4 regions of the Phyllobacterium sp. GQ127 genome follow, and region 3 is predicted to be linked to each of the others. Evidence: riboswitches for the same ligand, from Rfam matches in the RefSeq annotation. Region 3 holds a riboswitch; each other region holds the start of a gene.
The links. A riboswitch is a leader RNA that binds a small molecule or an ion and turns the genes downstream of it on or off. The one in region 3 is predicted to bind cobalamin.
Positions count from the first base shown of each region.

Region 1: another riboswitch for cobalamin. It lies ahead of AC6CHM_RS11450 (ABC transporter ATP-binding protein); the one in region 3 lies ahead of bluB (5,6-dimethylbenzimidazole synthase).
Region 2: another riboswitch for cobalamin. It lies ahead of AC6CHM_RS07705 (aromatic ring-hydroxylating oxygenase subunit alpha); the one in region 3 lies ahead of bluB (5,6-dimethylbenzimidazole synthase).
Region 4: another riboswitch for cobalamin. It lies ahead of AC6CHM_RS05585 (CbtB domain-containing protein); the one in region 3 lies ahead of bluB (5,6-dimethylbenzimidazole synthase).

Region 1 is NZ_JCAXDZ010000002.1:644,069-646,265, forward strand. Features, by position in the region: gene AC6CHM_RS11445 (ABC transporter substrate-binding protein) at 1-249, opposite strand, end outside; gene AC6CHM_RS11450 (ABC transporter ATP-binding protein) at 249-1,055, opposite strand; cobalamin riboswitch at 1,326-1,539, opposite strand; gene AC6CHM_RS11455 (transglutaminase family protein) at 2,082-2,197, shown strand, end outside.
Region 2 is NZ_JCAXDZ010000001.1:1,512,577-1,514,773, reverse strand. Features, by position in the region: gene AC6CHM_RS07710 (L-fuconate dehydratase) at 1-939, shown strand, start outside; cobalamin riboswitch at 1,121-1,319, shown strand; gene AC6CHM_RS07705 (aromatic ring-hydroxylating oxygenase subunit alpha) at 1,431-2,197, shown strand, end outside.
Region 3 is NZ_JCAXDZ010000001.1:1,260,757-1,262,953, reverse strand. Features, by position in the region: gene ettA (energy-dependent translational throttle protein EttA) at 1-6, shown strand, start outside; gene AC6CHM_RS06455 (MOSC domain-containing protein) at 106-714, shown strand; cobalamin riboswitch at 741-933, shown strand; gene bluB (5,6-dimethylbenzimidazole synthase) at 980-1,723, shown strand; gene AC6CHM_RS06445 (DUF2293 domain-containing protein) at 1,656-1,973, opposite strand; gene AC6CHM_RS06440 (ArsR/SmtB family transcription factor) at 2,102-2,197, shown strand, end outside.
Region 4 is NZ_JCAXDZ010000001.1:1,081,965-1,084,161, reverse strand. Features, by position in the region: gene AC6CHM_RS05590 (cobyric acid synthase) at 1-656, shown strand, start outside; cobalamin riboswitch at 717-949, shown strand; gene AC6CHM_RS05585 (CbtB domain-containing protein) at 999-1,178, shown strand; gene AC6CHM_RS05580 (CbtA family protein) at 1,304-2,023, shown strand; gene cobU (bifunctional adenosylcobinamide kinase/adenosylcobinamide-phosphate guanylyltransferase) at 2,023-2,197, shown strand, end outside.

The DNA of each region.
Region 1 (2,197 bases), on a different contig from region 3:
AATGGAACCCTGCTGCTTGATGAAGGCATCATCGAGCTTGTACCAGCCGGTGATTCCGGTCACGCCAACCATTGAAGATTGCAGGCCAAGCGCGAAAGCCATTTCGCTCATGTTGATATCGTTGACGACGACACGTTTGGGAGCGGCGTCGAAGGTCAAAGGTTTGCCGCAACTATCGACGGTTACAGGGAAAGCAAAGGCAGGCGCAGACAGAAGAGTAAATGCGAGGGCAAAAAGGGATTTTTTCATCAAATGCTCCGTGAATGAGAATGGGCGTCATGGATCGGTTCGGGTGCTTCAAACACCATAAGGTCGCGCTGGCGGGATGGGTGCCTGAGGCGCAGCACATCAAGGTCAAATACATCGCTGACAATGCGCGGGGTCAGCGTTTCGTCGGGCGTGCCTGACGCTACAAGCTGAGCGCTGTGCATGACTGCTACATGGGTTGCAAAGGGCGCAACAAGCGGCAAATCATGCAGAACGGCAATGGTCGTGACATTAAGTCCGGCAACGAGCAGGAGCAGTTCGCTGCGCGCCTTTGGATCGAGGTGATTGGTCGGTTCATCAAGAAACAGGATGGCCGGTTGCTGGGCGAGGGCGCGCGCCAATTGCATGCGCTGCCGTTCGCCGCCTGACAATGAACCCAATGCACGACGGCGGAAATGGCTGATCCGCGCGCGCTCCATGGAATCTTCGACGATTTCCCGGTCGACCGTGCGTGTGAAGACGCCCAGATGGGGAATGCGGCCAAGAGATACATAATCCTCGACAAGAAGCTGTTGATCGGGGGCATCGGCCTGGCCGACAAAGGCAAATTGCCGGGCCCGCTCAAGCGGCGACATTGTACCGATAATTTTGCCGTTGAAGCTTATTCCGCCGGACGTCGGTGGCAGCAGCCCGGCCAGCATGCGCAGCAAGGTGGATTTTCCAGCGCCATTCGGCCCGATAATAGCGAGCCTTGCGCCACATCTTATGCCGACCGACGCAGCATCAACCAAAATATGGGTTCCGGTTTTATAGCTCACGGCTGTTGCATCAAGCTGTATATGGCTCACGGGCGCGCTCCCATGCCGTGGAAATATTCTGAGGACTTCGACATGGGTAGGAGATAGCGTAATGTTATAACAATCGTCAATGCCGATTGTTTGAGAGGGTAGATAATATGATGCTGGGTCGAAGTGACGATGCGCGAAACGTTCATACCTGCCAACTTTCAAGGGGAGGACAGAGAACGCAGACGATGAACCGGAAGCTATTCAAAGCATTCGGGTGCCGCTAATGCGGACAGAGGTCATCGCATCGCTCCCGGCACACCCCGTCCGGTTCGAATTTCAATTATGATGGCAGGTCTCCTGGCTCACGGGTCTTGGCAAAGCCTTACCTTCCCGATCTTGCGATCAGTGGCATCATCAGGCGTCGCTCACCGCTTACAGTTGCGGGGGCAGCCACGGTTTCGGTCCCTTTTGGGTACGCCTCACCGTGTTCCCTTTTCATCTCCAGCATTGTCTAGCCGGAGAAACCATCACGATGATTAGTAGTTGAACCGAAGTGAAAATGAAATGGGGTAAAAGAGATAGCACTTGGAAAAAATAGAAGAATGCTATGTTTCCCTCAGGAGTGAGAGGGAGGCTTTCGCCCACCTCCCGTTTTCTGGTTTAATGAATGGAGATCCGGATAGTGAGTGTCCAGCTCGTCCGGGTCTTTTTCAATTCCAGGGTGATAATCAGCAGCTACCCTTTGTTGGCATTGAGTTTCTGCGTGGTTCGACGGGGCTCACCATGAGGAATGTGGTTTGATTGCACATTGGTCGATAACCTTGCAGGAAGTAACTTCCTGCAAATAATAACCTCCCTCATGGTGAGCCCCGTCGAACCACGCAGCAAGCCTAATGCAAATTATGTTACCCCTCTCTTGGATTTGGTTGTGTCGTCCATTTTGCCAGCCCGTTTAAGGTGCAGATTCAGTACGTGCTAAAATAAATGGCAGAATAAGTTTTTTAAGCGTGAACAAGCCGATGGAGTAGGCTAGGCTTCGCATGTAGCCTTTGGCGACATCGATGTTTTATTGAATTTTGGGGCGACATGGCAATTCACGCAGCAGTCTATCACCTGACTCACTATAAATATGATCGCCCCATCATGCTCGGGCCGCAGATCATCCGCCTTCAACCAGCTCCGCACTCGAGAACCAAAGTGCT
Region 2 (2,197 bases), 250 kb from region 3:
GTAGTGAACGCCGTTTGGGATTTGCTGGCCAAGGAAGCGAAGAAGCCTGTCTGGCAACTGGTCGGTGAAATGACGCCGGAAGAGATCGTCAAAATCGTGGACTTCCGCTATCTTACGGACGTGCTGACGCCTGAAGAGGCGCTGGAAATTCTGCGTAGAGCAGAGGTCGGTAAGAAAGAACGTATTGAAACGCTAAAAGCAGATGGGTATCCCTGCTATACGACATCGGCAGGCTGGCTGGGCTATTCCGATGAAAAGCTCCGTCGCCTTTGTCAGGAGGCCGTGGATGCGGGCTTCAACCACATTAAGATGAAAGTCGGCCGCGATCTCGAAGATGATATCCGACGTCTTACCATCGCGCGCGAAGTGATCGGCCCTGACCGCATTCTCATGATCGATGCCAATCAGGTCTGGGAAGTGAATGAAGCCATTGATTGGGTGAACAAGCTTGCCTTCGTCAAGCCGTTCTTCATTGAAGAGCCAACGAGCCCCGACGACGTTGCGGGCCATCGCAAAATTCGGCAGGCTATCCATCCGGTGAAAGTCGCGACCGGTGAGATGTGTCAGAACCGCATCATGTTCAAACAGTTCATCGCCGAAGGCGCTATCGATGTCGTGCAGATCGATAGTTGCCGCATGGGTGGACTGAACGAAGTGCTGGCGGTGCTGCTTATCGCCGCAAAGTATGAGCTGCCAGTCTGGCCGCATGCGGGCGGTGTTGGTCTGTGTGAATATGTCCAGCATCTGTCAATGATTGATTATATCGCCGTTTCAGGGACGAAAGAGGGCAGGGTTATCGAGTATGTCGATCATCTGCACGAGCATTTTGTTGATCCCTGCAACATTCAGGATGCGGCCTATATGCCACCCTCGCTGCCGGGCTTTTCAATTGAGATGAAACCGGAATCGATCAAGCAGTATTTGCATCACGGTCTTTAAAGCCTTTCCGCCCGGTAAATGAACCATCGCCGTCTCTGGTGATATTCATTGCTGACATGGAAAGGGTATTGTGCCGCCATTCTGACGTGCCGGAGTGGCGGCATTTTCTGTTTTTTCGGTCGTGTCGTCTTGTGTAAATGCGATGTCGTTTCCGCACCTATTCTTTTTATCATCCGGATGCTTTTATCAGGCTACTTGAGGTGCCGCTTTCTAGGGAAGGTGGAGAATTGGGAAGCCGGTTTAATCCCGGCGCTGCCCCCGCAACGGTAGTGGAGTGAAACGCGGCAAAATAGCCACTGGAGCATGGTTCCGGGAAGGCGCCGTGAGGCTCGCAAGAGCAACTCCAGAGCCCGGAAACCAGCCGCAAGCGATAACACCGACTGATCGCGGTGGGCGATCAAGGAGCATTGTTTTGTATGGGCAGCCATACGGACGGTCTTCTCCGTCACCACCAGTCAGTTCTTTCGCAAATGAGATGGCGAGGACACGACATGGACGCACATAGTGAACTACTCCGGAACCTGAAACACCGGAAACCTGGTTATGGCCTTGAGCAGGCTTTCTACAATGATCCGGAGTATTTCCGGTTGGATATGGAAAATATCTTCTACCGCGACTGGCTGTTTATCGGTCATGATTGCGAAGTGGCGCGACCGGGCAATTATTTTACCGTGCAGATTGGCGATTATCCGGTCGTTATCGTCCGGGACCGCGAGAAGAAAATACGCGCGTTTCATAATTCATGCCGCCATCGCGGGTCGCGCGTTTGTGCTTCTGAACGGGGCACCTCGGCGAAGCTTGTTTGCCCCTATCATCAGTGGACTTATGAACTGGATGGCCGTCTATTATTCGCGCGCCAGATGGGCGACGATTTCGATGCCAGCCAGCACAGCCTGAAGACGGTGCATTGCGAAAGCGTTGGCGGCTATATCTTCATCTGCCTTGCGCCGATTGCGCCGGATTTTGCCGCTACGCGTGCCATGATCGATCCTTATCTTGCACCGCATCGCCTCAGCGAAACCAAAGTCGCCTTTCAAAGCTCGATCGTGGAGAAGGGCAATTGGAAGCTGGTGTGGGAAAACAACCGCGAATGCTATCATTGCGCCGCCAATCATCCGGAACTCTGTAAGACGTTTCCTGAGGCACCAAGCGTGACGGGCATACAAGGCTCAAAGGATGATCCGGAAATCGTGGCGCATTGGGACAAATGCGAAGCCGCAGGTCTTCCGAGCGTGTTCCGTATCGATGAAAATGGCCA
Region 3 (2,197 bases):
CGCTAAGTATAGGTGGGGAACCGCAAGGTTCCCCGTTGTCTTTGCTGGTGTAATCGCCAGATAATTTGCCGCTTTTCTAAAGCAGGGAACTCTTTGGAGCAAATGATGACTGACCTGTTCGTTAATCGTGACGAAATAGTCCCTTCGCGTAAGGTCAGTGGTCGTGTGATCGGGCTATTTGAGGCACTCGACAGGGATTTTGTCACTTCTCCAACAGATTCACTGGAACTGACTTTTGACGGTATTGTCGGTGACTTTCACGCGGGTCAGACGCGTCGCTCTGGCGGACGTGAGCCTTGGTATCCGCGTGGCACCGAGATGCGCAACGAACGCCACCTTTCCATTCTAAGTGCCGACGAGCTTGACGAGATCGCAGCAGGCATGGGCTTGCCTCAGCTGAAAGCTGAATGGATCGGTGGAAACATGGTGATTTCCGGTATTCCATCCCTTTCGATGCTACCACCCAGATCGCTGATGTTTTTTGAAGGTGGCGTGACGTTGAAAGTCGATGGACAGAATGCGCCCTGCAAGATTGCTGGTCGTTCTATTGCTTCGCATGCGGGTACTCCTGACGAAACCACCACTGCATTGGATTTTGTACGCGTGTCCAAGCGCTCGCGGGGTATCGTCGCTTGGGTTGAAAAGCCCGGGATCATACGCGCCGGTGAAAAAGTTGATATTCGTATTCCCGAACAGTGGATTTACAGGGTCTAAGGCTTGCGCCAAGTGCCTTTTCATGGCGAATAGAAAACAGGTCCGGTGCCAGCAATTTAGACGATTGCGGAGAATCGGGAAGCCGGTGAAAATCCGGCACGTGCCCAGCGCTGTAAGGGGAATGACCGTGCATTATGCCACGGTGGCCGAGAGGCCACAGGAAGGCGCACGGTTCAGCTGAACCCAAGTCAGAAGACCGGCCGGACCCCATAGCCCAAGCTGCGCGGACGGCGGCGAGGGCCTCAAGCGTTGTTAGGAGCAAACAATGCACGAAGCTTTTGATAGTCCGGTTCCAGCGGGTGATTTTACTGACGATGAGCGTGCGGCCGTTTATAAGGCGATTTATACCCGGCGAGACGTCCGCGATCAGTTTTTGTCAAAACCGATCGCCTATGATGTTTTGATGCGATTGCTCGATGCGGCGCACCATGCTCCATCTGTAGGCTTCATGCAGCCTTGGAACTTCATCACAATTCGCGATATGGCCCGCAAGAGGCAAGTGCACCGCGCTTTCGCCAAAGCCAACGAGGAAGCCAAGGCCCTGTTTCAAGATGAACGCCGGGCGCTGTATGCCTCTCTCAAATTGGAAGGCATCCTTAAAGCGCCGGTCAATTTATGCATCACCTGCGACCGGACACGCGGTGGAACGGTCGTGCTCGGTCGCACCCACAACCGCCAGATGGATGTCTATAGCACCGTTTGTGCAGTCCAAAATTTGTGGCTTGCTGCCCGTGCTGAAGGTATTGGCGTTGGCTGGGTGAGCATCTATCACGACAATGACATGCGCCAAATATTAGGTATTCCGGATCACGTTGAGATTGTTGCCTATCTATGCCTGGGCTATGTCGACGAGCTTTTTGATGCACCGGAGCTGGAAAAAAAGGGCTGGCGCAAAAGAATCCAATTACAGGACCTTATTTTTGAAGAAGGCTGGGGCCAGCTCAGCTCAGATCTTCCTCATCCGGATCCAGAAGACGTGTTGCCCGCCATTCCGTCAGTTTGCGATTAATCGCATCAAGCACGAAGAAACGAGCGGACTCTTTGTCATAGCCTTCGTCGCGCAGCGCATCATAGTCTGTATGTTGATGCCGCACATGGGCAATAGCGGCCAACCATACGGCAATCGGCGGCGGCAAGGTCTTCATGTGGGGCGCACCTGCGGCCGCGCGTATTGGTTCCGAATCGGAATAGGGAACGGCGGGTAAAAGCAAGGTCAGCGCTTTGTTGATTGAACGCTGACGGTTCGTTCCTGCACTCATTGATGTCTTTCTAATTTGATTCTGGCGCCTATTTCAGACGCGGCAGAAATTGTCGTCAATGGCAAAAACCTCTTGCCAATCGTCGCCTCATGACATAAACATATCTTTATGTCTTTTGAGGATTGGTTATGGACAGGCACAATCTTAATCTCGACCTGATGGTTGATACGTTGAAAGCGGCAGCTGAGCCTAGTCGGCTACGCATTCTTGCTTTGTTGTCGCGT
Region 4 (2,197 bases), 180 kb from region 3:
TCGATCCGCTGATAGCTGAACCGCAAGTCGAGGTCGTCATGATCAAAAGTGGAGAGCGAATCCCTGCAGATGCAGGTTTGGTCATTATTCCGGGCTCCAAATCCACCATTGGTGACCTTCAACGGTTCCGTGAAAATGGCTGGGACCGCGATCTTGATCTGCACAGGCGCAGAGGTGGTCATATTATCGGCATTTGTGGCGGCTTCCAGATGCTGGGTAAAACAGTATCTGACCCCCAAGGGATTGAAGGAAATATCAGGGAAATCAGAGGTCTTGGTTATCTCGATATTGATACAGTTATGGAGCCGGAGAAGACCGTGCGCAATGTCCAAGCCCATTCATTGCAGTTTGACATACCGTTGAAGGGCTATGAGATTCACCTTGGTCGAACGACTGGCCCCGATTGCATCCGGCCAGCCGTGAATATTGATGGCATAGCGGATGGTGCAATATCCGCTGACGGCAAAGTATTCGGTACCTATATGCACGGGCTTTTCAACGCGGACGCATTCCGGGCAGCATTTTTAAAGTCCATGGGAATATCTGCGGGCGCTCTCGATTATCACGCTGGTGTAGATGCGGCGCTTGACTCCATTGCAGCGCAATTGGAGTCAGTTCTGGATATCGAGGCATTGTTTGCGCTTAAACGTGTCTGACGGCGTAGGCAGCGATCAAGGTGTCGCAGATTCGTTTGACTTTTAGAGCGCTTGGTGAATAACGTTCAGCAGATGATTGGTTCCCGCATTGGCCAAAGGCCAGGGATCAAAAGGGAATGCGACGGTCGTACCCATTAGGGCGATCCCACCGCAGCCGACCCCGCGACTGTAGAGCGGTTAGGATATATGCCATGCTGAACGCGAAAGCGGACGGCAGTCACTGGGAAACCGGGAAGGCGGCATTTATCTTGCGACCCGCGAGCCAGGAGACCTGCCAATCACAGGGTAATAGTGCCCAAAACCGAGGGGGATTTTCCCTTCTGGCCCTGCACGGAGGTTGTTATGGCTACTGTTCGTACTTCTAATACGATTTCTCTCCCACTCGCATCGCGTCTGACGACGGCTGTTGTGTCATTGCTTCTCGGCGTGTTTATTATTTATGGCGTCGGTCTTTCACATTCTGAAACGCTGCATGACACAGCACACGACACCCGCCATTCATATGGATTTCCTTGCCATTGAGTCTTTGAAAGCTGAAATGCTGATTCAGCTATCGACCCTTAAGCATTGAAATAATGATGGTTTGTTTGGTCCGGGGCCTTTGCAGGTGCCCGGCGTCTCGCTTTTGGAATTGGGGAGTGGACTCCATGTTGGTCAAATATTTGCTGGCTACAATCATAGCCGGTCTGTTTGCCGGAATAATTCTAACACCGGCCATGTATGTAAAAAATGTACCGCTGATATTGCATGCGGAAGAGTATGAAAGTGCGGGCGGCGGAGGTCATTCCCATGATACGCCTGCCTCTGCGAGCGAATCTGCGGCGGTTACTCCGCACGAACATGCGGAAGAGGCGGGTCCCGAGCTGCCATTTGGACGTCTCGGTAATACGTTGTTGATCAATCTGGTGGCTGGAGCAGGCTTTGCGTTGATCACTGGTGCTGCGGCGCTTTTCCTCGGTCGGCGCATTACCCTTCAGAACGGAATCTATTGGGGGCTTGCAGGATTTTTCATCTTCAATTTTGCACCGGCGTTCAGCCTTGCCCCTGAATTGCCTGCTATGCCTGCAGCGGATCTGGCCATGCGGCAGACCTGGTGGCTGATAACTGTCATTCTGACGGCGGGCGGCGTGTATCTGATCGTACTGCGTGAGCAGATTTGGGCTAAGCTTCTTGGTGTTATATTGATTGTCGCTCCCCATATTTATGGCGCACCGGAAGCAGAAGATCTGACATCAGCGGTGCCTCCGACACTTGCCTCGGAGTTTGCCGTCTCAGCACTGGCAACCAATCTCTTCTTCTGGGTTGTACTTGGTACTGCACTGGGCTGGGCAATTCAGAATTATGCTTCATCGGAGCTTGAGCAGTAATGCAACCGCTGGAACGCGAAATTACCTTTATTCTTGGAGGCGCGCGTTCCGGCAAATCGTCCTTTGCCGAAGGTCTGATCGAATCATCCGGGTGGGATGCTATTTATCTTGCCACCGGCAGAGCGTGGGACGATGAAATGTCCGAGCGAATTGGGCATCATAGAGCGCGGCGCG